DNA from 3 places in the Rhizobium sp. BK538 genome. Region 1 is predicted to be linked to each of the others. Evidence: predicted binding sites of a transcription regulator. Region 1 holds the regulator's gene; each other region holds the start of a gene.
The links. Region 1 encodes HrcA, which represses chaperone genes, less so after heat shock. Its sites were predicted from a motif close to GTTAGCACTCNCNNNNNGNGAGTGCTAAC; they were not measured.
Positions count from the first base shown of each region.

Region 2: groES (co-chaperone GroES) is a predicted target of HrcA. The motif match lies at 5,660-5,688, and genes of this name have one in related genera.
Region 3: groES (co-chaperone GroES) is a predicted target of HrcA. The motif match lies at 6,844-6,872, and genes of this name have one in related genera.

Region 1 covers NZ_JACIFT010000002.1:320,164-330,581, forward strand. Annotated here, with positions in the region: gene hemW (radical SAM family heme chaperone HemW) at 1-140, opposite strand, end outside; gene rdgB (RdgB/HAM1 family non-canonical purine NTP pyrophosphatase) at 149-787, opposite strand; gene FHX09_RS03910 (VOC family protein) at 795-1,211, opposite strand; gene rph (ribonuclease PH) at 1,208-1,927, opposite strand; gene hrcA (heat-inducible transcriptional repressor HrcA) at 2,104-3,192, shown strand; gene FHX09_RS03925 (GFA family protein) at 3,198-3,632, opposite strand; gene grpE (nucleotide exchange factor GrpE) at 3,854-4,486, shown strand; gene FHX09_RS03935 (nucleoside hydrolase) at 4,517-5,461, opposite strand; gene FHX09_RS03940 (Hsp20 family protein) at 5,721-6,152, shown strand; gene FHX09_RS03945 (DUF1150 family protein) at 6,202-6,459, shown strand; gene FHX09_RS03950 (tRNA (guanosine(46)-N(7))-methyltransferase TrmB) at 6,467-7,168, opposite strand; gene metK (methionine adenosyltransferase) at 7,165-8,418, opposite strand; gene FHX09_RS03960 (helix-turn-helix domain-containing protein) at 8,603-9,022, opposite strand; gene lnt (apolipoprotein N-acyltransferase) at 9,174-10,418, opposite strand, start outside.
Region 2 covers NZ_JACIFT010000006.1:209,555-219,972, reverse strand. Annotated here, with positions in the region: gene FHX09_RS09705 (ATP phosphoribosyltransferase regulatory subunit) at 1-246, shown strand, start outside; gene hisG (ATP phosphoribosyltransferase) at 246-941, shown strand; gene FHX09_RS09695 (DoxX family protein) at 1,022-1,444, opposite strand; gene FHX09_RS09690 (glutathione binding-like protein) at 1,663-2,373, shown strand; gene FHX09_RS09685 (hypothetical protein) at 2,440-2,886, opposite strand; gene groL (chaperonin GroEL) at 3,592-5,232, opposite strand; gene groES (co-chaperone GroES) at 5,306-5,602, opposite strand; gene chrA (chromate efflux transporter) at 5,925-7,337, shown strand; gene FHX09_RS09665 (TIGR01459 family HAD-type hydrolase) at 7,440-8,288, shown strand; gene FHX09_RS09660 (bifunctional riboflavin kinase/FAD synthetase) at 8,316-9,299, shown strand; gene ileS (isoleucine--tRNA ligase) at 9,562-10,418, shown strand, end outside.
Region 3 covers NZ_JACIFT010000004.1:195,826-206,243, reverse strand. Annotated here, with positions in the region: gene FHX09_RS06650 (Hsp20 family protein) at 1-54, opposite strand, end outside; gene FHX09_RS06645 (hypothetical protein) at 272-496, shown strand; gene FHX09_RS06640 (amylo-alpha-1,6-glucosidase) at 538-2,748, opposite strand; gene FHX09_RS06635 (glycosyltransferase family 4 protein) at 2,765-3,859, opposite strand; gene FHX09_RS06630 (hypothetical protein) at 3,947-4,372, opposite strand; gene groL (chaperonin GroEL) at 4,704-6,332, opposite strand; gene groES (co-chaperone GroES) at 6,380-6,694, opposite strand; gene FHX09_RS06615 (usg protein) at 6,975-7,247, shown strand; gene FHX09_RS06610 (Hsp20 family protein) at 7,785-8,261, shown strand; gene FHX09_RS06605 (DUF982 domain-containing protein) at 8,332-8,631, shown strand; partial or broken gene FHX09_RS29680 (NTP-binding protein) at 9,021-9,143, opposite strand; gene FHX09_RS06600 (hypothetical protein) at 9,870-10,067, shown strand; gene FHX09_RS06595 (DUF982 domain-containing protein) at 10,166-10,418, shown strand, end outside.

The DNA of each region.
Region 1 (10,418 bases):
CGGACATGGCTGTTGAAATCGCAATAGGGGCACTTGGCGGCGCAGAACGGCCAATGCACGTAGACGCCGAAGCCGGGCTCGCCGGTGTCGGGCAGAAGAGCGGCATAGCGCGTCAGATCAGGCTGTTCCAAAGTGTCCACGTTTGCCCTTAGGCTTCCAAGCAAGTTTCGACGAAAATCTTGAAGGCGCGGGCGCGGTGCGACAGTGCCTCTGTGTGCTTCCAGCCGTGCTTCTCGTCCGCGCTCATCTCGCCAAAGGTAGTCTCATAGCCGTCGGGTTGAAAGACCGGATCGTAGCCGAAGCCCTGGCTGCCACGCGGCGGCCAGACGACGGTGCCTTCCACTTCTCCGCGGAAGAGCTCCCTATGGCCATCCGGCCAGGCAAGGCAGAGCACGCTGACGAAGCGCGCAGTGCGCTGTTCCGGCCTGGAAGCGCCGGCCTTTTCCAGAGCCGTCTCGACCTTTTCCATCGCCATCGCGAAGTCGCGAGTGCCGTCGGGCTTCTCAGCCCAGTTGGCGGTGTAGACGCCCGGATCGCCGCCGAGCGCATCGACGACAAGGCCGGAATCGTCCGATAGCGCCGGCAGTCCAGCGGCTTCGGCGGAGGCGAGCGCCTTGATCGTCGCGTTTTCCTCAAAGGTGGTGCCGGTTTCGTCAGGCTCCACGAAGTTCAATTCGGCCGCTGACTTTGCCGTGAAACCGAACGGACCGATCAGGTCCTGGATTTCCCGGATCTTCCCGGCATTGTGGCTGGCAACGACGATGGTCTTGGTTTCGAGCTTGCGCATGATTGTCCTATTCGATGCCCCAGATGCGGGCTTCAGCGCATTCGAGGCTGTTGCCCGCCGGATCGCGGAAATAGATCGATCGGCCGCCTTGCGGCCAGGTGACTTCGGATTCGATGGCGACACCTTTGGACTTTAGTCGGGCCGCAATCGCATCGAGATTTCCCCCGGAGACACGAAAACAGGCATGTCCTGCACCGCTTGTGCCGTGCGGTGGCACCTGCAGCGCGGTGGGTAAGGGGGGCTTGATCGTTTCCTTAGCGTTGAAGATCAGCAATACGCCGGTGCCGCAGCGAAAGAAGACATGCCGGTTGCCGCCTCGCGAGATCTTCGAAAGGCCGAGAATGCCCTCGTAGAAGGCTTCGACCTCGTCGAGATCGTCCGCATAGAGCGCCGTCTCCAGCATGCCTTCCAGCATGTCGTTCATCCAGCGATCGCCTGCTTCTGCATCGCGACGAGCTCGGCAATGCCTGTTTTGGCGAGTGTCATCAGCGAGGCGAACTCCTCGTCGGTGAAAGGCGTGCCTTCGGCGGTGCCCTGGATTTCCACAATACCGCCCGCGCCCGTCATCACGAAGTTCGCGTCGGTCTCGGCTGAGGAGTCTTCGAGATAGTCGAGGTCGATCACCGACTGGTTGGCAAAGATGCCGCAGGAGATGGCCGCGACGTGGTCTTTGAGCACGCGCTCGACCTTCAGCATGTTGCGGCTCTCCATCCACTTCAGGCAATCATAGAGCGCAACCCAAGCGCCGGTGATGGATGCTGTGCGCGTTCCGCCGTCCGCTTGGATGACGTCACAGTCGAGCGTGATCTGACGCTCACCGAGTTCTTTGAGGTCGACGACGGCGCGCAGCGAGCGGCCGATCAGGCGCTGGATTTCCTGCGTGCGCCCACCCTGCTTGCCGGATGCGGCCTCGCGCTTCATGCGCTCGCCGGTGGCGCGCGGCAGCATGCCGTATTCGGCCGTGACCCAACCCTTGCCGGTATTGCGCAGCCATGCCGGCGGCTTCTCCTCGACGCTCGCCGTGCACAACACATGCGTATCGCCAAACTTCACCAGACAGGAGCCTTCCGCGTGCTTGGAGAAATTGCGCTCGAAAGAGACCTTGCGCATCTGGTCGGTTTTTCTGCCTGAGGGCCGCATACTATTCTCCTAATCATGATGCCGAAGACGCGAGTGGTTTTCGGTTAGATCGTGCGTGCTTATGTTGTTGAGAGCTTCTACGATTGGCAGCGCCTATTTGCAATTTCCCTTTTGCCGCTGCGGGGAGATTGGCTATATTTTGTCGGATCATCGTCAGCACGGGTACGCAAGGTTTCATGGAGTTCAGATCGACGTCGGTTTCAGATGCAGTGGCTGCGCTGGATGAACGCTCCAAGGAAATCTTTCGCCGCATCGTAGAGGGCTATCTGGAGACGGGTGAACCGCTCGGCTCCCGCAACCTGTCGCGCATCCTGCCGATGTCGCTGTCGCCAGCTTCCGTGCGCAACGTGATGAGCGATCTGGAGGAACTTGGCCTCATCTACTCGCCGCATGTCAGTGCCGGCCGCCTGCCGACACAGATCGGCTTGCGCTTCTTTGTCGACGCCTTCATGCAGGTCGGCGATCTCTCGGCCGAGGATCGCGCCAACATCGATCGCCAGGTGCGTGCCGAAAGCCGCGACAACCCGATGGAATTGATGATGAATGAGGCTAGCCGCATGCTTTCGGGCATTTCGCGCGGCGCCGGCCTTGTTATCACTTCGAAGAGCGATCCTGTTCTCAAGCATGTCGAATTCATCCGGCTTGAGCCGACGAAGGCGCTTGCGGTTCTTGTCGGTGATCACGACCAGGTGGAAAACCGCATTATCGAGCTTCCGGCAGGCGTCACGTCGTCGCAGTTGACCGAGGCCGCCAATTTTCTCAACGCCCACATGACCGGCCAGACGCTGCCGGAACTGCGCAATGAATTAAGCCGGCTGAAGGACGATGTTCGCCGCGAGCTCGATACGCTGTCGCAGGATCTCGTCGAGCGCGGCATCGCCGTCTGGTCCGGCAGCGCCGACGAGGGCAAGCCGGCCCAGCTCATCATCCGCGGCCGCGCCAATCTGCTCGCCGGTCTTGCCGGAGCCGACGATCTCGACCGCCTGCGCATGCTTTTCGACGACCTCGAAAAGAAGGACAGCCTGCTGGAGCTTCTCAATCTCGCAGAAAGCGGGCCGGGCGTGCGCATTTTCATCGGCTCGGAAAACAAACTCTTCTCGCTTTCCGGCTCCTCGTTGATCGTCGCGCCCTATCGTGATGATGACGACCGTATCGTTGGCGCCGTCGGCGTGATTGGGCCCACGCGGCTCAACTACTCGCGCATCGTCCCGATGGTCGATTACACCGCTCAGCTGATGACGCGATTGTCACGCGGCGCAAAGTAGGGCAACTACTCCGGCAGCATGTCGCCCGAGCCGCCCATCTCAGCAGGCATGTCTCTGTATTTCGGCAGGCCGTCACGGATAGGCAGCACGCTTTCCTGATAGTTCATGTGCAACGCCGGAGCGTAATCGAGATCGGGCAGAAGTGCCGCGTAAACGTTGGTGACGCCCCAGGTGGGGTGGTCGGTGTAGAGATGCCCACCGCACAGCTCGCAGAATTTCCGCACGCTCGTATCGGACTTCTGGTAGCCTTCCACGTGCTCGCCACCTTTGGTGACGTGGACAGCGTGCCGTTGCCAGAGCGTAAAGGCGTTGACCGGTCCTGCCGACCAATGCCGACAGGAGGCACAGTGGCAGTAGCCCATAGCCACCGGTTCGCCGGTAGCAACAATCTCCACGGCGCCGCAGAAGCAGCGCCCGGAATAGCTTTTCTGATCGCTCATGGTAGCAGCTCCTTGACCCTGGATAAGGCCGAAGCACCAAAGATTTAGATCTGGCTAAAATAAAAGAACTTTAGCGCGAGCAAGTCAAGGCGGCCCTCTCGGTCAACCCTGCATGAGTTGTGCCTTGCATCGCGTGCTTTTCAGTCACGCAGACTTGATTTTTGCCCGTCAAAGCTCGATATCGGGCACATTCTAAAAGACACCAATCACCGGAGAACGTCATGACTGACGAAACGACGAAGAACGGACCTGACACCGCCGCGGCCGAAGCCGCGGCGGACGCCGCCGCAAACGTCGAGAACGAAGCCGCCGCTGAAGCCGCAGCACAGCCCGATCCGCTGGAACTTCTGAAGGTCGAGAATGTAGAGTTGCGCGACCGCTATCTGCGCCTTGCTGCAGAGATGGATAACCTGCGCCGCCGCACTGAGCGGGAAGTCAAGGACGCCAAGACCTATTCAGCGGCTGGCTTTGCCCGCGACATGCTGGCCGTTTCGGATAACCTGCGCCGCGCCATCGACGCGATCCCCGAGGAAGCCAAGGCTGCCGCCGACGCCGGCCTGACAACGCTGATTGAAGGCGTCGAGATGACGGAACGCTCGATGTTATCGGCGCTCGAGCGCCACGGTGTCCGCAAGTTGGAGCCAGTCGGCCAGAAGTTCGATCCGAACTTCCATCAGGCCATGTTCGAAGTGCCGAACCCCGACGTGCCGAACAACACCGTTGTTCAGGTCGTTCAGGCCGGTTACACCATTGGTGAGCGCGTTCTGCGTCCCGCCATGGTCGGCGTCGCCAAGGGAGGCCCGAAGCTCGTCGAACCCGAAACCAATTCGGTCTTCGACCAGAAGGACGCCTGATCTCTCAGGCGCCCGAAAGGCAGTCGAAATTCAGATGCGGGCGAAACGCTCGATCAGCAGATCGAAGAAGCCGTCCGCATCGACATCACGCATGACCTGCGCATTGCGCTTGCGGTCGGTGACGTGCCACCAGTCGACGACGGTCATGCCGGCCGTCAGTTGCGACTTCACCTCGATCTCGACATTGCAGGTCCGGCCCTTGAAAAGATCAGGCTTCAAGAGGTAGGCGACGACTGTCGGATCGTGCAGCGGGCCGCCGTCCGAACCATACTTCTCGACATCGAAACGTTCGAAGAATTCCAGCATCTCGACCATGGCAATGGCCGGGCGCGTGCCGAGATCGGCCATGCGCTTGACGCGGTCCTTGCGGGTCAGAAGCTTGTGCGTGACGTCGAGCGGCATCATAACGATCGGAACGCCGGAGCGGAAGACGATGTCGGCTGCCTCGGGGTCCACGTAGATGTTGAACTCGGCGGCCGGCGTAATATTCCCGCCCTCGAAGAAGCCGCCGCCCATCATCACCAGTTCGCGGATGCGCGGGATGATGTCGGGCGCCTTCTGGAAGGCCAAGCCGATGTTGGTCAGTGGCCCAAGCGTGCACAGCGTCACCGTGCCTTCAGGCTCGCTGCGCAGCGTCTGGATGATGAAATCAACGGCGTGCTGTGCCTGCAGCGGCATATCAGGCTCGTCGAGAACAGGGCCATCGAGACCGGTCTTGCCGTGCACATGTTCTGCCGTCACCAGCTTGCGCGCGATCGGCTTGTCGGCGCCGGCAAAGACCTTCGTATCGGTGCGGCCACAGAGTTCGCAGACGATGCGCGCGTTGCGGCTCGTATAGGATAGTGGCACATTGCCAGCGACCGTGGTGATCCCAAGTACTTCGAGCTCTTCCGGGCTGCCAAAGGCCAGCATGATGGCGGCTGCGTCGTCCTGACCGGGGTCGGTATCGATGATGATCTTTCTAGGGTCTGCCATTCCGATCGTTCCATCCTCGTGGTGCGCGGCTTCGTGGCATGCACCGTTTGTTTATATTCCCGTCGCAAATCGGCGCAGCCAGCACGGGCAGATTTTGATGCGAGGCGGCGCTTGCTTTGTCAAGGTCGGACGTGCGGGCTTTCCGGCAACGAGTGCGGACATCCGCCTTGCGCTCGCCTCCAGCAATTCCCATATTGACGGCATCCGGATGCTGTCTTTCAGGTCCGGCAAGGTCGCTTGAATCAAGGACTTGAAGACAATGAGCCGGATTACGCCTTTCGCGAGCCCTTTGCTCTTGGGCTTTGACGCCATGGAAAAGACGCTTGAGCGCCTTTCCAAGGCCAGCGATGGATACCCCCCCTACAATATCGAGCGCGTCGCCGCCGATCGCGCCTCCGGCGATCCCGAAAGGTTGCGCATAACCCTTGCCGTGGCCGGGTTTAGCGAAGAAGAACTAGACGTGTCGGTTGAGGAAAATCAGCTTTCGATCCGTGGTCGCCAGGTCGATCAAGGCGAGCGTGATTACCTTTATCGCGGCATCGCCGCGCGCCAGTTCCAGCGGACTTTCGTTCTGGCCGACGGGATGCAGGTTTTGGGCGCTTGCCTCAAGAACGGATTGCTCTCGGTCGATCTCATCCGCCCGGAGCCGAGCCGTATGGTGAAGAAAATTAACATTTCGGTCTCACAGTAGGACAACGGCGCAAGTTGAGCCGTTGGTCCCTTCTCTTGGAGGTACAGGAATGTTGATGAAAGAAGCCAATTCGCACCTGACCAAAACCGAACTTGCCGGCATCGGCAACGGCGAGGTCGCCTACATCCGCAAAATGCGCAACGAAGAAGTTGCCAAGTGCTTTCCGGAAGCGCCGGACATCGATCCGAGCGTTGACCTGTGGGCGCTATTCGGCGCCGACGGCACGCCGATCCTGTTGACGGACAACCGCTCCAGCACCTTCTTCAAGGCTGCCGAGGATGAACTGAAAACGGTGAGCCTGCACTAACGCAGGCTCAGACGCGCTTGAATGTCAGATAGGCGGAAGATCTGCCTTCGCGACGTGCCTTGGCCTCGTAGCGTGTGCTCGGCCAACCCTTGTAGGGCGTCAGCCAATCCGCAGCATTCTGGGCCAGCCATTCGAAGCCGCCGTGGTCGCGGCACTTGAGCAGCGTCCAGTTGATGTAAGTGTCGATATCGGATGCGAAGCAGAACAGCCCGCCCGGCTTCAATACGCGGTGGAAGCGGTCGAGATTGGTCTTCGAGACGAAGCGGCGCTTCCAGTGCTTCCGCTTCGGCCACGGATCCGGATAAAGCAGATCGATATGGTCGATCGAGGCATCGGGCAGCCAGTCCAGCAACTGCGTCGCATCGTCGTCGTAGACGCGGACGTTCTTAGCGCTCGCCTTGTCAACGCTCGTCAGCAGCTTCTGCATGGAATTGATGAAAGGCTCGACACCGATAAAGCCGGTGGACGGCATTTCCACGGCGCGATGGATCAGATGCTCGCCGCCGCCGAAGCCGATTTCCAGGCGCAGCCTGTCTGTCGGCACCGGAAAGAGGGTCTTCAGCGGCCCGGGCGGAGCCGCTGAAAGATCAATGAGGAACGCCGGAAGCAGGGTGTTCAGTCGCTCTGCCTGATGTTCGCGCAGAGCCTTTCCCTTGCGACGACCGAAGAAGGCTTCGGTCGCGCGTCCGCGGCGTTCCATGTCGGTCATGCTGCTTCCTTGACCTTGACGGCTTCCTTGAGCGCCTTGACAAGGTCGGTGCGCTCCCAGGAGAACGAGCCGTCGCGGCCAGCCTTGCGGCCGAAGTGGCCGTAGGCCGAGGTCTTGGCGTAGATCGGCTTGTTGAGGTCGAGGTGACGGCGGATGCCGGTCGGCGACAGATCCATGTTCTTGCGGATCGCGGCTTCGACCTGGTCTTCCGTCACGCCCTTGCCGGTGCCGTGCAGGTCGACATAGATCGACAGCGGCTGTGCGACGCCGATCGCATAGGAAAGCTGGATCGTGCAGCGGTCGGCAAGACCAGCAGCAACAACGTTCTTCGCGAGGTAGCGGGCGGCATAGGCGGCCGAGCGGTCGACCTTGGTCGTGTCCTTGCCGGAGAACGCACCACCGCCGTGCGGAGCAGCGCCGCCGTAGGTGTCGACGATGATCTTGCGGCCGGTGAGGCCAGCGTCGCCATCAGGGCCGCCGATCACAAACTTGCCGGTCGGATTGATATACCACACGCAATCGTCGGCAATCGGCAGATCGCCGAGAGCTTCGCGGATATAGGGCTCGACGACGGCGCGAACCTTGTTCGAATCCCAGCTTTCGTCGAGATGCTGGGTGGAGAGAACGATCGACGTGACTTCGGCGGGCTTGCCGTTGACGTAGCGCACCGTCACCTGGCTCTTCGCATCGGGACCAAGCTTTGCGACGTCGCCGTCGCCCTTCTTGCGAGCCGTGGCAAGCAGCTGCAGGATCTTGTGGGAGTAGTAGATCGGCGCCGGCATGAGGTCCGGCGTTTCCTTGCAGGCGTAGCCGAACATGATGCCCTGGTCGCCGGCACCTTCGTCACCCTGCTGGTCGGCGGCATTGTCGACGCCCTGGGCAATGTCGGCGGACTGCGAGTGCAGGAGCACGTCGATCTTCGCCGTCTTCCAGTGGAAGCCGTCCTGCTCGTAGCCGATGTCCTTGATGGCGCGGCGGGCAGCGGCCTTGAACTTTGAAGGGTTGATGACGTCGTTGCCGTTCTTGTCCTTCTTCATCAGGCTCGGCGGCAGGCGCACTTCGCCGGCGATCACGACGCGGTTGGTGGTTGCCAGTGTCTCGCAGGCAATGCGCACGCCCCAGGGGTTGACGCCGGTCTTGGCGGCTTCGCGGTACACCAGATCCACGATCTCGTCGGAGATCCGGTCACACACCTTGTCCGGGTGACCTTCGGCAACTGACTCGCTGGTAAAGAGGTAATTGGCGCGCATTTCGGGATTCCCCTCAAAGAACAAAAGCTGCGTAGTAGGTACTCAGTTCGCATGGGAAAAACAAGCGTAGAAGGACATAAATATATCTTTATATCTACGGCTAAGTGGCAAATTATGCCCAAAAAACGCCAGAAAGCGGCCGTTGCGACCGCTTTCCTGTTTTGCACCAAATTTTGAGTGGCGATTATTCGCTGTCGGCTTCGGCGGCGAGTGCCTTCACCAGTTCGACGACTTTGCGGCGAACCTTGGGATCGGTGATCTTCACGAAGGCGCGGTTGAGTTGAAGCCCTTCGGACGACGAAAGAAAGTCGACCACGTAGTTGGAGCTGGAGGCTTCCGCCATACCGGACAGGCCGGAGGATTGGTCGCCGGGCGCATCTTCGAAGAAGAAGGAAACCGGAACGTTCAAGATGCTGGAGATGTTCTGGAGGCGGCTGGCACCGACGCGGTTGGTGCCTTTTTCGTATTTCTGGATCTGCTGAAACGTGATGCCGAGGCTCTCCCCGAGTTTCTCCTGGCTCATTCCTAGCATTGTTCGACGAAGGCGAATGCGACTGCCAACATGGACGTCGATGGGGTTCGGCCTCTTCTTGTTCTCAATCATGGTCCTGCCCTAACAATAATTTTCAACCTTGTTCAAACCGGCATGCCCAAACCCACCCCAAAACGCCACGTTGCAAAGTCTTGATTAACCACCTTGAAACATACGCTAAGAACGCCGATCCCAACCACTATGCAATTTTAGGGGTTTTCGGTCAATTCTGCTTGAAAACAAAACCAAAACGCGAAACCAGCGCAATTGCAAACAGAAGTATTTCCAGCAACCAGAAGTAAGTTTGGCGTGGGTAGCCCGGATCGCGTTGCGCGCCGAAGCTCTCAATGGTTGCGTCGACGAAGCCCGTTTCATTGAGGCCGAGGCCGGCAATAACCTCGCCGCGGGCGTTCACGATGGCAGAAATACCGCTGTTGCCGTTGCGAATCAGCGGCAAACCGGTCTCCACAGCACGCAACCTGGCCTGCTGAAAGTGCTGATACGGGCCGGGGGTTGCGCCGAACCAGGCATCATTGGTGACATTGAGGATGGCATTGGCCGCGCCAAGGTCGCCTGTCATCTCGTCGGGGAAAATGATCTCGTAGCAGACGAGCGGATAGAAGTTGATCCCCGTCGGCAAGGTCAGCAGTCGGCGCGTGGCGGCGGCCGAGAAGCCGCCCGGCATCTCGACCACGTTCTGGATGCCGAAATCGTCGAGGACGCTCTCGAATGGTACGTATTCACCGAACGGCACGAGATGCACCTTGTCGGCGGCTCCGGTGATCTGGCCACGGCCGTCGATGACGTAGATCGAATTGTAGTAGCGGGGCGGATTGCCGGGACCGGTGTCTTCCGCCCGAACGGCGCCAGCGATCAGGATCTGATTGTCGTCGAAGGTGTCGGCGATCCGACTGAGCGCGTCCTGATTGTCGGTCAGGATGAAGGGAATGGCCGTTTCCGGCCAGACGATGATGTCGGGCTTCCGGCCGCCGTCCTTCGGTGGCTCGACGGAGAGCTTCAGGTGTTTCTCGAAGATTGCCGCGCGGTCGGCGTCATTGTCCATCTTCGCCGTCTGTTCGATCATCGGCTGAACGAGGCGAATGACCGGGCTGTTGGAATCCGGTGCTGGCGCAGGTTGCAGGCCATAGAGGATATAGGCGCCGTAACCGACATGCGCTGTAAAAAGCAGGGCTGCCAGTGAGAGGCCGAGCTTCGCGCCCTGGCGGGTGCCGAGGAGCGCGGGAGCGGCGAAGGTGAAGACCGAGAGCGAGGTGATGCCCATGATACCGATGACGTGCGCCGATTGCATCATGAGCGGCACGGGCGTCATACCGTAGCCGACAGCGTTCCAGGGAAAGCCGGTGAAAAGTACGCTCCTCAGCCACTCGAGCAATCCGAAGCTCGCCGCAAGCGCCGCAATCCGCCCCATGCCATCGGACCACATGGTTCGCGCCAGCGCGGCAGCAAC
Region 2 (10,418 bases), on a different contig from region 1:
CGCGTCGCCGCGTTGGCGAATGCCGGCGTCGATCTCGCGCTGATCGATTACCGCGCAGCCTTCGGGCGCCCGCTGGATTACTACACCGGTCTGGTTTTCGAGATTGGCGTTCAGGGCACGTCGGCCGTTCTCGCCGGTGGCGGCCGTTTCGATAAGTTGATGACCTTCCTTGGCGCCAAGGACCGCATTCCGGCCGTCGGCTTCTCGCTCTGGCTGGATCGCATCGAAGCGGAGAGGGCTGCCTGATGACGATTACCATCGCACTGCCCTCTAAGGGCCGCATGAAAGACGATGCTTCGGCGATCTTCGAACGCGCCGGCATCAGAATCACCGCTGTCGGCAACGATCGCTCCTATCGCGGACGGGTTGAGGGATGGGACGACGTCGAAGTGGCCTTCCTCTCCGCCTCCGAGATTTCCCGCGAGCTCGGTAGCGGCACGGTCGATTTCGGCGTCACCGGTGAAGATCTTATCCGCGAGGGGCTGGCAGAGGCGGATAAGCGTGTGGAGGTCTGTGCCCGTCTCGGTTTCGGCCACGCTGATGTCGTGGTTGCTGTCCCGGAAATCTGGCTCGATGTCGACACCATGGCCGACCTCGGCGATGTTGCCTCCGATTTCCGCGCCCGCCACGGCCGGCGCCTGGCGATCGCCACGAAATACTGGCGGCTGACGCAACAGTTCTTCTCCAGTCAGCACGGCATCCAGCTCTACCGCATCGTCGAGAGCCTTGGGGCAACGGAAGGGGCGCCGGCCTCAGGTTCCGCCGACATCATCGTCGATATCACCTCGACCGGCTCGACCCTTCGTGCGAACAACCTGAAGATCCTGTCCGATGGCGTCATTCTTCGCTCCGAGGCTTGCTTCGTCAGGGCGCGCAAAGAAAGCCATGTGAACGACGCCACAGTCCAGGGACTGGTAGACGCCGTTCGTTCGGCGCTCTGACCGTCTCAAAATCGTCAGGCACGAAAAAAACCGCCGTCTGGTGACGGCGGGTTCTTCATGCTTGGGTGGTGGCTGATCGCTTAGGCGGCAGCGTAGGCGCCGCGGCGTGCATCGAGCGAGTAGACGCCCGGGCCGTAGGTGGCGAGCAGGATGTAGGCGCCGGCCAGCGTGACGTTCTTCATGACCATGATCTGGTTCAGGATGTTAACCAGTTCCGCGCCGCTGGCGTAGGGCAGGTGGAAGAGGACGGCCGTGAAGACACAGAAGACGGCGAGCAGCCAACCGACGATCTTCGTCTGGAAGCCGACGAGAACGGCAAGGCCCGTCACCAGCTCGAAGGCGCCGGCGAGATAGGCAAGGGCGGTAGCAGCAGGAAGGCCAGCGCCGGCGATCATGCCGGCAGTGCCAGCGGCGTCCGTGAGCTTGCCGAAGCCAGCAAGGATGAACATGAAGGAGAGGAGAATGCGAGCGACGAGAATGATGGCGTTGTTGGTATTCGACATGGGACAATGTCTCCGTTTGAATGGCGTTTGAGGTCGTTGTGCTCCCCGGCACGGTTTCGACCTCCCATGCCGTTTTGTCGCCTTTTTTTGCTGTCGTGGAAAGATAGACGGAAGGGGACAGTTCGTTCTCTATTATTGAACGATAGATCGACGACGAAGTCGGCTTGCCATCGGCGATACCCCTCTTCTATGGTCGGCCGCCCAAGATGGAGATCCCAATGGCAGATCTTTCCGCTTTTCCGATCACGACGCGCTGGCCATCAGCGGATTCCAACGTTATCCAGCTTTACTCGTTGCCGACGCCGAACGGCGTCAAGATATCGATCGCGCTTGAAGAGCTTGGCTTACCCTACGAGCCGCATCTGATTTCGTTCAGCACGAATGACCAGAAGTCTCCGGAGTTCGTGTCGCTTAACCCGAACGGCCGCATCCCGGCGATCATCGATCCCAATGGCCCGGATGGAAAGCCGATCGGCATTTTTGAATCCGGTGCCATCCTGCTCTATCTCGCTGAGAAGACAGGCAAACTCATTCCTGCCGATGCGGCAGGACGCTATGAGACGATCCAGTGGGTCTTCTTCCAGATGGCCGGTATCGGGCCGATGTTCGGTCAGTTCGGGCACTTCTACAAGTTCGCGGCCGACAAGGTCGCCAGCAACTCCTACCCGATGGAGCGCTACCGTGACGAATCCAAGCGGCTGCTGAGCGTGCTGGAAGCGCGGCTGCAGGGACGCCAGTGGATCATGGGTGACCTTTATACGATCGCCGATATCGCCACCTTCCCGTGGCTCCGTGGTGCCGACGTGTTCTATGGCGGCCGCGAAGTGCTTGATTATAAGAGCTTTCCGGCGGTGATGGCCTGGCTTGAGCGCTGCATCGCTTGGCCAGCATCCGAAAAGGGCTTGAATATACCTGCGCGCCCTGCCTAAAGCCGAGCCAAGGCAAAGAAAAAGCCGGTTCCAAAGGGCCCGGCTTCTTGTGTGTGGCGGACGCTTCTATTGGCGCCGCGCGAACTCGCTGCCGGCATTCGTCTTGAATCGAGGAAAGACGAAAACACCAAGCATGCTGCCGCTGTAGGCGTCGTCGTGACCGTTCGACTCCCCCATGCAGAACAATGGTTGACGGAAGCCGTTCGGCAGCATGATCGTGGTCGAAAAGCAGAAGGAAGAAGAAAGCGTCGCAGCCTGTTCGAAGAGCTCCAGGATGCGGTCGTGATCCTTCGGGTCGTAACAGCGCATGAGGCTGAGAAGCCCGCATTCCCGCGCGGGAAGCCCGTGCAGCATGGCACTCCATTCCTTGAGGTGGATCACGCCGGTGGAGAAGTCTCCGACCCAGGTTTCCGAAATGGAAAACTGCGCCAGCATTTCGGGATCATGATTGCTGATATCCAGTGAGCCCGGCATGAGCGGCGCTGCGGCGTTGGTTCTTGCGATTTTGAACAAATTTTTCCCCAGCTTAGGTGCAGCTTCCCCCGCTACACGTCCGGCAAAAATGAGCAGGTTCATGCTGCGCCGCGCATCATGCGCGGGCGACCGGGAAATGGGGTTTGGATTGCCGGTCCCTCTGGCGGAACCGCGTCCAATTTCTCGGCACGTTACACAACTTATGATATATTTTCGGGAGGGGTTTTCCCGAACTCGGTCTCGCGCCCCATGGTCAGGATCGATATGGGATAGCGACCGTCGGCCGATGAACGCGCGCCGAATGCAACGCGGATTTATCGGTCTTTTATGCAAACGGCAATCGGCTTTTTGCGCACTGCAGATCTCTACTGCGAGTGGAAAATACACCCGAAGACGCTCCTGGACGCCAGGAAATAGCAAAAATTTCGCAAGTTCTTGACGTGCAAACGGTTTCACTGCGGTTCCTCGCGCTGAAATGTGTAGAAAATTGCACCGCGAGAGAAATCAGCCTGTGAAAGAAAAAATACAGCGCCACAAGTTTTGCAAAAGCTTCGCCCAATGCGAGGGTTGCTCACGACTCTGATTAAACGTTTCAGCTATCGATTGAAAAAGCTGGAGGGTGGGGGCGACGAATCAGGTGCGAAACAAAAAAGGGCGGTCCGAAGACCGCCCTTCCTATTCCGGGATACCTGAAGTGGATCAGTGAAGCTTTACAGACAATTCCTGCGATAGGCTTTCGGCCTATCACATCATGTCCATGCCGCCCATGCCGCCCATGCCGCCCGGCATGCCAGCCGGAGCGTCCTTCTTTGGCAGCTCGGCGATCATGGCTTCGGTGGTGATCAGCAGCGAAGCAACCGAAGCTGCGTCCTGCAGAGCCGTGCGAACAACCTTGACCGGGTCGACGATACCCATGGCGATCATGTCGCCGTATTCGCCGGTCTGGGCGTTGTAACCGAAGTTGTCTTCGCCCTTCTCGAGGATCTTGCCGACAACGATCGAAGCTTCATCACCAGCGTTCTCGGCGATCTGACGGGCCGGAGCCTGCAGAGCGCGGCGAACGATGTTGATACCGGCGTCCTGGTCGTCGTTCTCGCCCTTGGCCGAAATCTTGGCGGAGGAACGCAGCAGGGCAACGCCGCCGCCCGGTACGATACCTTCCTGAACAGCAGCGCGCGTCGCGTTGAGCGCGTCGTCGATGCGGTCCTTCTTTTCCTTCACTTCGACTTCCGTCGAGCCGCCGACGCGGATGACGGCAACGCCGCCAGCGAGCTTAGCAAGACGCTCCTGCAGCTTTTCGCGGTCGTAGTCGGAGGTAGTTTCTTCGATCTGGGCCTTGATCTGGGCAACGCGGCCTTCGATGTCGGACTTGGCGCCCGAACCGTCGACGATCGTCGTGTTTTCCTTGGAGATCGAAACCTTCTTGGCGCGGCCGAGCATGTCGAGGGTAACCGACTCGAGCTTGATGCCGAGGTCTTCGGAAATGACCGTGCCGCCGGTAAGGATCGCGATGTCTTCGAGCATTGCCTTGCGGCGATCGCCGAAGCCCGGAGCCTTGACAGCAGCAATCTTCAGGCCGCCGCGCAGCTTGTTGACGACGAGCGTAGCAAGGGCTTCGCCTTCGACGTCTTCAGCGATGATGAGGAGCGGCTTGCCGGTCTGAACGACAGCTTCGAGAACCGGGAGCATAGCCTGGAGGTTCGAAAGCTTCTTCTCGTGCAGGAGGATGAAGGCGTCTTCGAGGTCAGCAACCATCTTTTCCGGGTTGGTGACGAAGTACGGGCTGAGGTAGCCGCGGTCGAACTGCATGCCTTCGACGACTTCGAGTTCGGTTTCAGCGGTCTTGGCTTCTTCGACGGTGATAACGCCTTCGTTGCCGACCTTCTGCATTGCTTCAGCAATGTCGAGACCGATCTGCTTTTCGCCGTTTGCGGAGATCGTGCCGACCTGGGCAACTTCTTCCGACGTGTTGATCTTCTTGGCCTTGGCCTGAAGATCCTTGACGACTTCAGCAACAGCGAGGTCGATACCGCGCTTCAGGTCCATCGGGTTCATGCCGGCAGCAACTGCCTTGGCGCCTTCGCGAACGATCGCCTGAGCGAGAACCGTTGCGGTGGTCGTGCCGTCGCCGGCGATGTCGTTGGTCTTCGAAGCAACTTCGCGGACCATCTGGGCGCCCATGTTTTCGAACTTGTCTTCCAGTTCGATTTCCTTGGCGACCGAAACGCCGTCCTTGGTGATGCGCGGAGCGCCGAAGGACTTGTCGATGATGACGTTACGACCCTTCGGGCCGAGCGTTACCTTCACTGCGTCAGCGAGAATGTCGACGCCACGCAGCATCTTTTCGCGCGCGGTGCGGCCGAACTTGATTTCTTTAGCTGCCATGATTGAAACTCCTGAATTCGAGTTGTCCGGGCTTTGGGCCCGTAGCTAAAATCGGAAAGGGAAAAGCGGCTGATTAGCCGATGATGCCCATGATGTCGGCTTCCTTCATGATCAGAAGGTCTTCGCCGTTGATCTTGACTTCGGTGCCGGACCACTTGCCGAACAGAACGCGATCACCAGCCTTGACGTCGAGAGCGACGACCTTGCCGGACTCGTCACGAGCGCCGGAGCCGACGGCGACGATTTCGCCTTCCTGCGGCTTTTCCTTGGCGGTGTCGGGAATGATGATGCCGCCCTTGGTCTTTTCTTCGGACTCAACGCGGCGAACAACGACGCGATCGTGAAGGGGGCGGAAGTTGGTGCTTGCCATTGTCTAATCCCTCGATCAAATGACACTCACAGGCCGAGAGCGGCCTGCACGGATGGTGTTAGCACTCGTCCTTGGTGAGTGCTAGCGAGGCAGCATTTAGGAGTGGCCTAGCGGGGAGTCAAGAACGGCCGCAATTTTTCTTCGCCGTCCTCGCAACAGCCTTAACAGCACATCCTTGTCGGAAGTGCGACAGCCTATGCGACGATCGAGCTCCCCCTAGGCTTTTGTCTTCGAAAAGTTAGTTGCAGCCCTGTCTGCGCCAGGATTGTCGTAAAGGCGTGCCGATGATATCGAGCGCCTTGAGGCGAGAGGGGCGGCAACCGTGCATGAGGCGATCGCGGCAGGGGATATCGAGGCGGCGCCGACGCTGCGGGAGGCGGTTCGCGTCTGGGCGCGGATTGGCTGTCTGAGCTTCGGCGGGCCGGCCGGCCAGATCGCCCTCATGCATAAGACGATTGTCGACGAGAAGCGCTGGATCTCCGAGGAACGTTTCCTGCATGGATTGAATTTCTGCATGCTGCTGCCAGGCCCCGAGGCCCAGCAACTGGCAACCTATATCGGTTGGTTGATCCACGGCGTGCGCGGCGGCCTCATTGCCGGCCTGCTGTTCATTCTGCCGGGCTTCCTTGTCATCCTGGCGCTATCGAGCCTCTACGCCGTTTTTCAGGAGGCCGCCTGGCTTCCCGTGCTTTTCTTCGGCGCGAAGGCTGCGGTTCTGGCAATCGTCATCGAGGCATTGCTCCGGGCGTGGCGCCGAGCGCTGAAAGAGCGATTTCATTATTATGTGGCAGCAGCGTCGTTCCTGGCGCTCTTCCTTCTGAACCTGCCGTTTCCTCTGGTTATCATCCTGGGCGGAGCAGCAGGCCTACTATGGATGAAGCATCGCCAGCGTCGGCTGGCCGCGCCAGTCTTGCCGCAAACCTCCTCGCACCGGCATTTTCCTGTGGTCACGACGCATGCCATCGCAAGGCCGCTCGTAGTGCTCGTGTTCTGGATCCTCGTCTGGCAGTCGCCGCTCTTTTTCATTCGTGGCCTTGATGCACCCACGGATCTGATCGCCGAAACTCTGAGCGGCGAAACCAATGTGTTCGGCGCGGCCTTCATCTTTTTCTCCAAGATGGCCGTGATAACCTTCGGAGGCGCCTACGCCGTCCTTTCCTATGTCGCGCAGGTTGCCGTCGGCCATTACGCCTGGCTGCAGCCCGGTGAGATGCTCGGTGGACTGGCACTTGCAGAGACGACGCCTGGGCCGCTGGTCCTAGTCCTCTGTTTCGTTGGGTTTCTCGCTGGCTATCGCAACCCTATTGCGATGGCGCCGCTTGCCGGTGGCGTTCTCGGCGCCTTCCTCGCCGCATGGGCGACGTTCGTACCGAGCTTCATCTGGATCTTCGCCGGGGCTCCCTACATCGAGAAACTGCGCAACAACGAAAACCTCTCGGCCGCCCTTTCGGCGATCACCGCGGCGGTTGTCGGCGTCATTCTCAATCTTGCACTGTGGTTCGGCCTGCATGTGCTCTTCGTCGACGTTGGCCGCGTCGCGCTTCTTTCCGGGAAGACCGGCCTGCCGATCGTTAGCGTTGCCTGGCCGCAGTGGTGGACGCTCGATGTCGCGGCACTCGGGATCTTCGCCCTGGCGTCCGTTCTGCTCTTTCGCTTCAAGGTCGGCATCCTGACGGTGATCGGAGTATCCACCGCCACGGGCCTGTTGGTCAGGGCTGCCATCGCCGTCTTCTAGTCGACAGCTTCCGGTTTTTGCAGTTGCTCACTGCAAAATGCCTTGCCATCCCGGCAGGCCTTTGCGATGTCAGCCGTGACTTAACGAGATCGGGAAATCGGAATGGCCAAGCGGATCGAGAACTTTGCGGAAATCACCAGCCACTATGACGCGGTGTTCTGCGATGTCTGGGGCGTCTTGCACAACGGCGTCGATCCGTTCCCCAAAGCGGCAGCTGCGCTGGAAGCGGCGCGCGGCGAGGGGCTGACCGTTGTTCTCATCACCAATTCGCCGCGTATCGCTCCCCAGGTTGTGACGCAGCTTCGCCAGATCGGCATCCAGGATGGCGCCTACGACCGCATCGTCACATCGGGCGACGTCACGCGCGGGCTCATCGCCGAGGGCCCCAAGAAGGTGTTTCTGCTCGGACCGGATCGCGACCAGGCGATCCTCGAGGGTCTTGGCGTGGAGCGCGTCGAGGCAAGGGATGCGAACTCCGTTGTCTGCACGGGCTTCTTCGACGATGAAACCGAGACCCCGGAAGACTACACCGAGATGCTGAAGGCGTTTCAGGTGCGCGGCGTGCCGATGATTTGCGCCAACCCCGATCTGGTTGTCGAGCGCGGCCACAAGATCATCCCCTGCGCCGGCGCGATGGCGGCTTACTACAATCAGCTCGGCGGTCAGACACGTATTGCAGGCAAGCCGCACAAGCCGATCTACGACGCCGTCTTGTCGGTCGCCCGCGAGGCCCACGGCGACTTTCCGCCGAGCCGTGTGCTTGCCATCGGGGACGGCATGCCAACTGATGTTCGCGGCGCTCTCGATTACGGCCTTGATCTCCTCTATATCAGCGGCGGCATCCACGCGAAGGAATACACGCTGAACGGAGAGACCGACGAGGCAATCCTCACGGCCTATCTGGAACGCGAAAAAGCGACACCGAAGTGGTGGATGCCCCGTCTCGCATAAAGAGCCTCGCATGAGAAAAGCCAGCCGATGACCGTTTTTCACCGCAATGAGACCCGCGAACCCTTGCCGGCCCACCTGCGTGGCGGCGTGATTGCCATCGGCAACTTCGACGGCGTGCATCGGGGCCATCAGTCCGTGCTGAACCGGGCCCTGGAGATATCGAGTCAGCGCGGTATTCCGGCGCTGGTCCTGACCTTTGAGCCTCACCCCCGCACGGTCTTTCGCCCGGATCAACCGGTCTTTCGCCTGACGCCGGCGCCGCTCAAGGCGCGTATCCTCGAAGCGATCGGCTTCAACGCCGTCATCGAGTATCCGTTCGACAGGGAGTTTTCGCAGCGCTCGGCGGATGATTTCATCCATTCGATCCTTAAGGATTGGCTCGGCGCCTCCGAGGTCGTAACGGGCTTCAACTTTCATTTCGGGCGTGGCCGGGAAGGCGGTCCGGCCTTCCTGATGGGTGCCGGTCAGAAATATGGGTTCGGCGTGACGTTGATCGACGCGTTTCGCGACGAGAATACCGATGTGGTGTCTTCGAGCCACGTTCGCGAACTGCTGAAGGACGGCAATGTCAGCGAGGCCGCCGCCATGCTCGGCTATCACTATACTGTGGAAGCGGAAGTGATCGGCGGCGAGAAGCTTGGCCGTCAGCTCGGCTTTCCGACCGCGAATATGCAACTGCCCACTGAAGCCGATCTCAAGGCGGGTATCTATGCCGTTCGCTTTCGTCTTGCCGATGGCACGCTGCACGATGGTGTCGCCAGCTACGGTCGCCGACCGACGGTCACCGAGAACGGCGCGCCTCTGCTCGAGACCTACGTCTTCGATTTCAGCGGCGACCTCTACGGGCAGATTTGTTCGGTGTCGTTCTTCGGCTATCTGCGCCCGGAATTGAAGTTCGATGGCCTTGAGCCGCTTGTGGAACAGATGAACCGCGACAAGGAAGAGGCAAGCGCGCTGCTTGCTGGTGTGCGGCCGCTCGGCGAACTCGACCTCAAGATCTGCTTCACCTGATTCGGGGTATCGGCACTTCCGCGCGCTTGGGCGCCCTCGACGTCATGGAATCCCTCTTCCTTTTCCCGGCAAAAGCGCCTATGAACCGGCGCGATGAACAAGTTCCGGCTGGCGATCACGATACGAATTATCGGCCCGGCCTTCCGCGCGCGCTAAGCGGCCGGAAGGTCCGGGTTTTCGGCGCTTGGACGACGAGCGCCTCCGTCACCAAATTCAAGCCCGTTGCGCCCGCTCCCTTGGCGCCTAGAGACGATTGCTAGACATGACCGATACAGCCGAAAAAGTCGACTACTCGAAGACCCTCTATCTGCCGGAAACGGACTTCCCGATGCGCGCCGGCCTGCCGCAGAAGGAGCCGGAAACCGTTGCCCGCTGGCAGCAGATGGGTCTCTACAGGAAGCTTCGGGCGTCCGCCGCCGGCCGCAAGAAGTTCGTGCTCCACGACGGCCCTCCCTATGCCAACGGCAACATCCATATCGGCCACGCGCTGAACAAGATCCTCAAGGACGTCATCAACCGCTCGTTCCAGATGCGCGGCTACGACGCCAACTACGTTCCCGGCTGGGATTGCCACGGCCTTCCGATCGAGTGGAAGATCGAGGAGAAGTACCGCGAGAAGGGCAAGAACAAGGACGAGGTTCCGGTCAACGAATTCCGCCAGGAATGCCGTGACTTCGCGGCCGGCTGGATCAAGGTGCAGTCGGAAGAGTTCAAGCGCCTCGGCATCGAGGGCGACTTTGACAATCCCTACACGACAATGAACTTCCACGCGGAATCGCGTATCGCCGGCGAACTGCTGAAGATCGCCAAATCCGGCCAGCTCTATCGCGGATCCAAGCCGATCATGTGGTCAGTCGTCGAGCGCACGGCGCTCGCGGAGGCTGAGGTCGAGTACGCGGATGTCGAAAGCGACATGATCTGGGTGAAGTTCCCGGTTGCCGAAGGCCCCAGCGAACTCAAGGGCGCCTTCGTGGTGATCTGGACGACGACGCCGTGGACGATCCCGGGCAACCGCGCCATCGCCTATTCCTCGCGCTACGGCTATGGCCTCTACGAGGTCGAGACGGCGGAGAATGACTTCGGACCGCAACCCGGCGAACGACTGATCTTCGCCAAGCG
Region 3 (10,418 bases), on a different contig from region 1:
GTCGAAGCCGATGCTCGACCGGAATAGGGGGGAGAAATCGAGGTTTGTCCTCATAGCCATATCCTCCTTATAAGCAACATGGATACAAGGAGACGCCAAGAGCGACCGGCGTCTCCTGGACCTTATGTCGATCCCCATTGGGCAATCGACTAATATTGATATAATTCAGGGAGTTAATGTTTCAAGGGGAGTGGATTTTCTCGGTGGAAAAATTGAATTTTTCCGAGGCGCCACCATATTTGAGCCGAGGTATAGAAAGGGAGCAGTGGCTATGCCCATGACTTCAGACCACGTCATTGCCGTCCTTGGGCCTGCCGACGAAACGCTGGTGGCCGAGGTCATCGCGACAGGTGCTACGCAGGCTGAGCTTGCCGAGGCATTTGCGTGGGCCAGCAACGACGAAGCCTTGTTGGGTGAAGGCCGGCATCTGCCGACAGGCAAGGTTGCCGCGCTCGTTGATCTGCTGTCTGCCGACCAGGAAGAGCAGGACAAATAGCATGGTTGGGACTTGACCGCCGGAGCGGTCGATCCAACCGGTCATGCCGTCGTGAGTACGCGGATATCGCCCTTGCGATCGATCACGTCCACCACGACATTGCGACCGGAGCGTCGAATGGCAATATCGGCCGAACCATTGCCGATCAGCAGGTGCCGCAACGTGACCTCGTCGAGGAAGCTCGGAAGCCGCGGTTCGTTCAAACTGATCTGCAAGGCGTTCGGATCGAACTCGAGACCGAGGCACGATCGCAACAACGACAAAGGCGTTGCCGCCGCCCATGCCTGCGGCGAGCAGGCGACCGGATAGAAGGTCGGTCCCTGCGGGCGCCTGCGCGGCAGGCCGCAGAAGAGTTCGGGAAGCCGCCGCAAGTCGATATAGGTCGAAGCGGCAAATAGTCCCTCGAAGATCCGCGCGGCTTCAGCCCGATAGCCATAGCGAGCAAGACCGCTGGCGATCAGAGCATTGTCATGCGGCCAGATCGAGCCGTTGTGGTAGCTCATGGGATTGTAGCGCGCCTCTGTGGAGGCAATAGTGCGGATGCCCCAGCCACAGAACGATGAGGCACTCATCAAAGTAAGGGTGAGCTGTGCGGCCCGTTCGGGATAGGCGATGCCGGTGTACAGGGCATGGCCGGCATTGGAGGAGCGGACCCTGCAGGGTCGCTTGTCCCCGTCGAGCGCCAGCACGTATGTGCCAAGTTCCTCGTCGAAGAAGCTCGTATCGAAGGCGCGACGCAGGCCCTCCGCCCGCGCTAAGAAGCCGGCGGCCCGTTCCGGCCGGCCGAGGACGAGAAAGATCTCGGCCGCCGCATGCCAGGCGCCATAGACATAGGCCTGAACTTCGGCGATCGCGATCGGACCCTTGGCCAGCGTACCGTCCGCGTGGAAAATGGAGTCGTGGCTGTCCTTCCATGCCTGGTTAACCAACCCTTCTTCCGTCTGCCGCCCATATTCAATGAAGCCGTCGCCGTCGCGATCGCCATGGTCGTCAATCCATGTCAGTGCGGCTTCGATATGCGGCTGGAGACGGTCGATGGTTAAAAGATCACCAGTTCGTCTGAGATATTCGCCGGCCAGCATCACGAACAAAGGCGTCGAATCGATGCTGCCATAGTAGCGGCGAAAAGGAACCTCGCCGAGCTCGGCCATTTCGCCACAGCGCACCTCGTGCAGGATCTTGCCGGGTTCCGCATCCGCGACTGGATCGATCTCCGCTGCCTGGTTGGCTGCCAAGTGGCCAAGAACTCCGCGGGCGACCTCCGGGTCCAGCCAGAGCGTCTCCAGCGCCGTAATCAGAGCATCGCGCCCGAAGACCGTGCTGAACCAGGGAATGCCGGCATAGGGATAGGGGCCTTCCGGCTTGTCGGTCATCAGCATGTAGAGGTCGGAGATGCTGCGTCGGGCGACTTCGTTGAAGATTTCGTTCGACGTTGCGATCGAGGCGGCGCGCGACGAAGAAGCGCGCAGGGCTCTGCGTGAATCCCGCAGGGCATGGAAAAACGAACGGTGGCCGGGTTTTCGAGGTTCCCTCTGGTCACAGCCGATTTCTATGAACAAAGAGCGGCTCTCATGCGGGGCCAAATGGAGATCATAAATGACATGGTCGGTGCCAAGTTCGTCCGGCTGCGGATCGAAGGAAAGCCGCGTCGATCGACCTCGGTTGTCGAGGCCGATATAGCAGAGAGAGACACAATCCTGCCCGATGACAGGGGAAAGATGGCGCCCTCCTTTCGCCCTGACCGTTCCGCGAACTTCGAACAGATCGGCGAAATCTGCTCCGAAAGCAATCTCGATACGAATAAGCTGCGGCCGGTCGTCAAAATTCCTTATCGATAGTCGCTCGTAGCAGTGAGCATTCCAGAGGAAGCGAGACCTGCGCAGGTGGATGAGGTCGTGGCCGAGGACAAGCCGTTCCTTGTCGTCGAAGAGGTCGGGATTGGTGAGATCGCAGGTGAGCGTCGCGTTGTCGTCGCGCAGTGCCGACGACAACAGCATCGGCCGCTTGCCGTTGATCGTCAGGGAGAGATGCGAGAGATATCGGGTATCGCAATGAAACAGGCCTTCCGGGCTGCCTGACCCGGAAACTGCGTCGCCATTGTGATCAAAGACGGCGAAGGTATCGCCGTGCTTGAGAGTGCGCGGCCGGCGCTCTTGCAGCGATGTGGTAGCCGGAATGAAAAATTGCGCGACCGGTGCCGCCGGGCCGGCCGATGCGGGCGCTGGACTGTTGCCTGCGGAAGCGATCGACATTGCTCCTCCTGAAGTCTCAGGCGACCACCTGCAGGTCGAGTGGCTGCCCATTCGACCGGCGAAGTGGAGCGGCTTTGGTACGGACGCCGGGTAGGTTGCGGTAGAGGTCGAGGTAGTCGCGCGCCATCCGTTCCGCGGTGAAGCGCTTCTCGAATGTGGCCCGCACTCTGCGGCGATCAATCCGAAGCGCCCATTCGACGTTCTCGGCCGCCTCGGTGACGCTGTCGACCATAAGGCCGGACACGCCGTTGTCGATCACCTCCGGAACCGAGCCGCAGCCGAAGGCGATGACCGGGGTGCCGCAAGCCATTGCCTCGATCATCACCAGTCCGAACGGCTCCGGCCAATCGATCGGAAAAAGCAAGGCTCCAGCATTTCCAAGGAACGCTGCTTTCTGATGCTCATTGATCTCGCCGAGGAACTCGACATTGGAATGACGTTTCACCATCGGCTCGACGACCGTTTCCCAGTAGGCCCGGTCGGCATTGTCGATCTTGGCGGCGATCTTCAGCTGCATGCCGACTTTTGCCGCGATCTCTATGGCGCGATCGGGTCGCTTTTCTGGCGAAATGCGCCCGAGAAACGCGAGGTAATTGCCCTTTGGTTTTTCCGTGAAGGGCAGCAGATCGGCGGGTAGACCGTGGTAAACCGTCCCCGCCCAGTTGACCGGTGGCATAGGCCGGCGCTGGTCATTGGAGATCGATACGAGCGGAATATCTGCGAAGGCCTGGTAGAAGGGCTTGAGATCCGGCAGATCGAGACGGCCGTGCAAGGTCGTCAACGTGCGGTCGGCAAAATCCCGGATCAGCGGGAAATGCAATAGATCGATGTGGAAATGCAGCACGTCGAACTCATGGGCGCGGCGGCGAATTTCCTCAAGCATCACGACCTGATGCGGCAGGTGGTCCTTGATCGCCGGGTTGAGCCGCAGCGCAAGGTCGCAGCAGGGCACCAGTCTTGCATCTGTGACGGAGTCGCCACTGGCAAAGAGCGTGACGTCATGGCCCTGTGCAACAAGCTCTTCGGTGAGATAGAAGACAATCCGCTCCGTTCCTCCATAGAGTTTGGGCGGAACGCTTTCGGCGAGCGGTGCGATCTGAGCGATCTTCATCGGCAAAACCTCCTCAAGTGAGCAAAGAATCGTCGGTAAAAATCTTCTCCGCGTCCGAAACAGGCACGCGGCGGTCAGAGGGAATGGCTAGATCTCGAATGGTTGCTTGCGACGCCCTCCTTTCCAGTAGCTGCACAGGCCGAAGCCGCCGCCAGATCGGTGCGACAGGGGTCTGCGGCGGCGGCTTTTGCTGTCATTAAAGAAAACCATAGGCTTCTGCGTCGACGTGCTTTGATCGTCATCATCGAGGGCCTTCAAGGCCGCAAGAACCTCATCATAGGCGACGATCCGTTGCGTACCCGGATAACTTCGCCAGGCCGGCATGGATTCGATTGCACATATATCGGACGCCCATGAGGCCAGAATGGCCCGCTTCTCGTCCTTGCTGATATTGCCCGCCATCAGCACGTCGCGGGGATGATCGAAATGCATTTCCGGGTGCAACAGATGAGCGGCGCTGGTCGCGGCTACGGCATCGTGCTGGGATTTAATATTGTTGCTGTCCTTTCTCATCTCCTGGCTCCATGGATAAATAGATGGCACCTGGATTCCTTTTTTCGCGGCTCAGTAAGATGCGCCGCGATCATCATGAGTTCTCGGTATCTCGGCTACTCTTATCGCCTCTGACAAAAGTGTGTCGCGGTCTCGCACGCCCTTATTGTATAATCTGGCGACCGTTATCGTCAGCGTTCCGATAGCGGTTGGATTGTCCGCTATGCCCGTCATCCGGACAATCTCCCTAAGGACACCTGCGCATAGACGTGCATCTTCTTTTGACGGCAAGCTCATGTTTTACTCCGCAGGTGGCTCGCCCCCTCGAACAGGGGCGAGCCAGAATGATCGTTTAGAAATCCATGCCGGCGCCGGCGGGGATCGCCGGAGCGGCTTCCTTCTTGGGCTTTTCGGCGATCATGGCCTCCGTCGTTACCAGCAGGCCGGCAACGGAGGCTGCATCCTGAAGCGCGGTGCGCACGACCTTGGCCGGATCGATAACGCCCTGCGCATAGAGATCGCCATACTCTCCGGTCTGGGCATTCCAGCCGTAGGAGAAGTCGGACTTTTCGCGCAGCTTGCCGACGATGATCGAACCTTCGGCGCCGGAATTCTCGGCGATCTGACGGACAGGTGCCTCGATTGCGCGACGGACGATCTCGACGCCGACCCGCTGATCCCGGTTGGCCGTGTTGAGATTGTCGAGCGCTTTGACGGCCCGCAGCAGCGCGACGCCGCCACCCGGTAGAATGCCTTCCTCGACGGCCGCACGGGTGGCATGCAGCGCATCGTCGACGCGGTCCTTCTTTTCCTTCACTTCGACTTCCGTCAAACCGCCGACGCGGATGACGGCAACGCCGCCGGCGAGCTTGGCGAGGCGTTCCTGCAGTTTCTCGCGGTCATAATCGGAGGTGGTTTCCTCGATCTGCGCGCGGATCTGGGCAACGCGGCCGTCGATCTCGGCCTTGGAGCCGACGCCATCGATGATCGTGGTGTTTTCCTTCTCGATCGCGATCTTCTTGGCACGGCCAAGCATGTTCAGCGTCACGTTCTCCAGCTTGACACCGAGGTCTTCGGAAATGACAGTGCCGCCTGTCAAAATAGCGATGTCTTCCAGCATGGCCTTGCGGCGGTCACCGAAGCCCGGAGCCTTGACGGCAGCGATCTTCAGGCCGCCACGCAGCTTGTTGACGACGAGCGTGGCGAGAGCCTCGCCTTCGACGTCTTCGGCAATGATAAGGAGCGGCTTGCCGGACTGCACGACGGCTTCGAGAACCGGTAGCATCGATTGCAGGTTCGAAAGCTTCTTCTCGTGGATGAGGATATAAGGATCCTCGAACTCGACGCGCATCTTCTCGGCATTGGTGACGAAGTAAGGGCTGAGGTAGCCGCGGTCGAACTGCATGCCTTCGACGACTTGGAGTTCGGTTTCGGCCGTCTTGGCTTCCTCGACGGTGATGACGCCCTCGTTGCCAACCTTTTCCATTGCCTCGGCAAGGTAACGGCCGATCTCTTCGTCGCCATTGGCCGAAATCGTGCCGACCTGGGCGATCTCCGAATTGTGGGAGATCTTGCGCGCGTTGGTCTTCAGTTCGTTGACCACGGCGTCGACGGCAAGGTCGATGCCGCGCTTCAGGTCCATCGGGTTCATGCCGGACGCCACCGCCTTGGCGCCTTCCTTGACGATCGCCTGGGCGAGAACGGTCGCGGTGGTCGTGCCGTCGCCGGCGCGATCATTGGTCTTGGAGGCGACTTCGCGCAGCATCTGGGCGCCCATGTTCTCGAACTTGTCTTCCAGTTCGATTTCCTTGGCGACCGAAACGCCGTCCTTGGTTATGCGCGGTGCGCCGAAGGACTTGTCGATAACGACGTTGCGGCCTTTCGGGCCAAGCGTCACCTTCACAGCATTGGCAAGCACATCGACCCCACGCAGCATGCGTTCACGGGCATCGGTGTGGAACTTGACTTCTTTCGCAGCCATTTCTTTAACTCCTCAATAGGCAGCTAATTTAACTGATCGGTCGGCCTTCAGGCGGCCTGCTTCTGCTCTGCCGGGGCTTCGATGATGCCCATGACATCGCTTTCTTTCATGATCAGCAGGTCTTCGCCGTTGATCTTGATCTCGGTGCCGGACCATTTGCCGAACAGGATGCGATCGCCAGCCTTGACGTCGAGCGGCTGGACCTGGCCGGCATCGTTACGCGCGCCGGGTCCGACGGCGATGACCTCGCCTTCCTGCGGTTTTTCCTTAGCGGTATCGGGAATGATGATTCCGCCCTTGGTTTTCTCTTCGGACTCAACCCGGCGGACAAGAATGCGATCATGAAGCGGTCGGAACGACATGTTTTCCTCCGATGGACAAACAATGATGACGTTGTTCCCCTGGCCGGACCGGATGACCAGTCCGGGTGGGTGCAAAACCTCAGTCGAGCGTTTTGCGCAAAATGATCTGGTTTGGCGGTTTTTTGATTTCAAGAGGTCAAAACAAAAAAATCAGCACTCCTCGGAGGCGGCTGCTAACTTTCTGGAAAGAAACAAGAACCTGGCCTCGAGCGTCTAAAAATTCGTTGATGGCCGCAAAAAATTACGCCACGTTCAGGCTGTCACGAAACGGAGATGAAGCATGCGATTTTCATCGGATCTGGAGCGTCAGCTCAACGGTTATGGCCTTACCACCGCGCATATCCTCTACCGCATTCCCGATTTCGAATCCGTCCTTCAGACTTATGTCTGGCAGGATTACGATCTGGCTCCCGATTTCCCTGAGATGCAGAAGTTCCTCAATTACTGGCAGGCCAACCTCGACGGGCCGCTGCATTCCGTCCGCTATACGCATCAGCGCCTGATCGGACCGAACGAATGGTGCCGCGTCGAAGGCGAGTTCAAGCTGCACTGAGACTTGAATCCGGATTTTTCGTTTCCTGGTTCTTTTTCCGACCGAGGCTTGATGAGCTCGGCAGCACGTCATCCCGGTCTCCGTTTGACGATGTCAAAAGCGAGTCGGGATCGCGCAAGCCAGTTGCTCCCAGCGCTGCAAAATAGAATTGAGTGGCAAAGCCTCGAAGCATCGGAGCACCAGAGATGGCCTGAAGACGAGATCGCTGATTGTGCCGTTGAAGGGTAAGCGTTGTTTTTCTGCGCAGCCCACGTTTGATTGCCGGCTTTGAATTCCGCAGTTGGACCGACGGCGGCAATCTGCGCCCGCCTGTTGTGAAAGCCTGCGCGATATACAGAATATAGCTGCAGGTTAGGAGCTCGATCGAGTGGTTCGCTAGGACTGAAGACACCCAAATTTTTCTCAGGCGCAGCCCTTGAATCCGAAATTCTCAAAAACCAAATCGATAGCTGCCAGCCGCTGAGGATAGGGCTGGCCTTGCTGGAAGCGCCATCTTTCGGCGCTCCGTACCCATGTTGCTTCAAGGAGGATATGGCTATGGCAACATCCTACGACTATGCACCGCTGTTCCGATCCAGCGTCGGTTTCGATCGGGTCTTCAATCTCCTCGAAAATGCTCAGCGCGCCCGCTCGATCAGCGACTGGCCGCCCTATGACATTGTCAAGACCGGCGATGACAGCTATCGGATTTCGATAGCGGTGGCAGGTTTCGCTCAAGACGATCTCGACATCACATTCCAGTCCAACCTTCTGATCGTGGCCGGCAAGAAGCAGGAGGCGGCTGCCGAAGCCTACCTTCATCGCGGCATAGCCGGCCGGCCGTTCGAACACCGGTTCGAGCTCGCCGACCATGTTAGGGTGAACGGAGCGGATCTAAAGAACGGTCTCCTGTCCGTGGATCTCGTTCGTGAGGTTCCCGAGGAAATGAAGCCGCGGAAAATCGCCATCGAGACTGCGCCGACTGTTGAGCCGTCGGCTCCTTGCGCGCAGATCGACGCGCAGAAGGCCGCTTAAGCAGAACCCATCAAGGAGGGCGTCGCGGCGGCGGCGCCCGTCAACATCGCGGGTTGGGAAGGAGAGCGTAATGAAACCCGATATGTTCAAAGAGCCAGTTTCTATTCTTGTCGGCCTCGGCTTTCCGGCGGAGGTTCGCAGCGTGATGGACGCCTACCGGCATCTCGTCGAGTGGCCGGCGGCGCTCAGAGATAACGCGCACTCAGTTGCGCTTAAGGCGTGTGGAGCTGCGCTGCGCGGTGAAATCGAAGCGGAGACCGCCCGCGGCCTATTTGCCGCCTTTGCGGAGAAACACGAGCTGCTGGCTCCGGAAACCAACGTCAACGTTGCGTCTCGCCTGCGACGGGACAGGGATCCGCACGTACGCTGAGGTAAATCCGATGATGGACAACATGTTGGAGCAGGCTGCCAGCAATGCCATGACGATCGGGCAAACAGTTCTAGCGCCGCAAGGGCTGCTGTTTCGACGGCCAATCGATGTGGTAAGGGCGCCAGCACTTTCTGCCTGTCGACGATAAGCGAACGATCCTCGCGGCATGGGCTTCGGACTTTTATGCGATCGATTCGACCGATCGCCATGAAGAGTTTTAACCCGCCGCGAAACAGATCAAGCACGATCGCGCTCCCGGCACTCGTTAAGGCGGCCGCGCGTTTCGCCACGGTCGCGACGGTTCAACGGAGTGAGGATGTTCTTCGAGTTTATCGGTGCGAGTGCGCATTGGGGTAAATCTCCACTGTGCCGCCAGCCTAAGGCTTCCAGCGGCGATGGGCGTCGGTCGCGACATCGTGCTCGATCCACCGCGGGACGCGGATACAAGCGATCCGTTCCTCTCGATCGCGGTCGAGATACGGCCGCACGTGTTCAAACAGATGATCCGTCACGGGCTACCAGTCCTCCACCGGTAGCCGACGCTTCGGGCGTGCCGGATGTTCGGTGGGATCCGGTGCTTGTGGCCCCATGGCTTCGTACGGCTTTGCGGCCGGGGCAGCGTGCGCGTTGCGCACTGCGCACACGCAGCTGACGCTTTGTGGGTTTCGCGGCTGCCGCAATTGCCGTGATCTCACGCCGTATGACGTTTGTCGGTTTGAAATCACAAACTAAAAGCCACAGAGGTTGACAACGTCGAAGCCGGAGAGCCAGTCCTGCGCAGCAACGCTAGGGCCTCCAATGAATGGGTAGCCAAAACCGAGCAGGAACGAACCCGTCCCTGGTGGTTGACGCCTTCTATGGCGGAGAACGTCAAACCTTGCGACGATAAGACCGGACGAACGTACGTCATTTCTCACTTCGCACCTGCGGTAATTGTCATACGATTTAAAACGCTAAATAATGACAAAAATCAGTTGCTTGCTCGAATTTTCTCGACTACGTTTTTGCAGAAGAGTTCCGAAATATAGGTCCTTGCCGACGATACTCAGCCGTGGTTTGACCCCGCTTGAGGGAGGATGGTGACGTTGTTTGTCCGACTTCGTTTCTTCGCAATGGTGCAGCGAGCGCCTGATCTCGTCTTGATCCGATACCGACCTACGACGGCAATCTGACGCGTCGTAAATCCGTTATCCACTTTTCTAAGATGGTGCTCCCGTGTGGCGTGCCCGAGGTTTGTCATGCAAAAGCAAGCTGTCGTATTTAACGGTCAGGAAGTTGGGATCGCGGTTCCTGTCGAGAACCGCCTCAAGTTCATCGCTGTCCGGTTCAATGTCATCGGCCTGGACAACAGGCTCTTCGACACGGTTACCGAAATCCGGCGCGCGATTATAGAGCACCTGGCGTCTGATGAGCGACGTGCGATCACTTCGCACTGAATGCCGAAACGCTTTGCGCTATCAGCAGGGGACTTTGAGCTCCAATAGGCGGCCAATAACTCCTGTTTGCCAAACAGGCCCAACCAGGGAGAGATATAGTGGCACTTGACTTGTTTGATGCGCCGATTTTTGCGCAGCGTAAGCACTTTATCCAGGAAATCGCGGGCCTGGACGACGTGTTCGATTTTCTCGATGAATGGCCGACCAGCAAGCGAGATTTGACCTACGAAACGGTCGTGAAAGTTGTCCGGGAAGCCGCCTGCAGGGAACGCCCAATCGCCGTCGCGAAAGAGCGTTTCAGGCAATTTCTGAAGAGCCACGAGCAGTTTGTCAGCGTCGAAGATGTGCCTG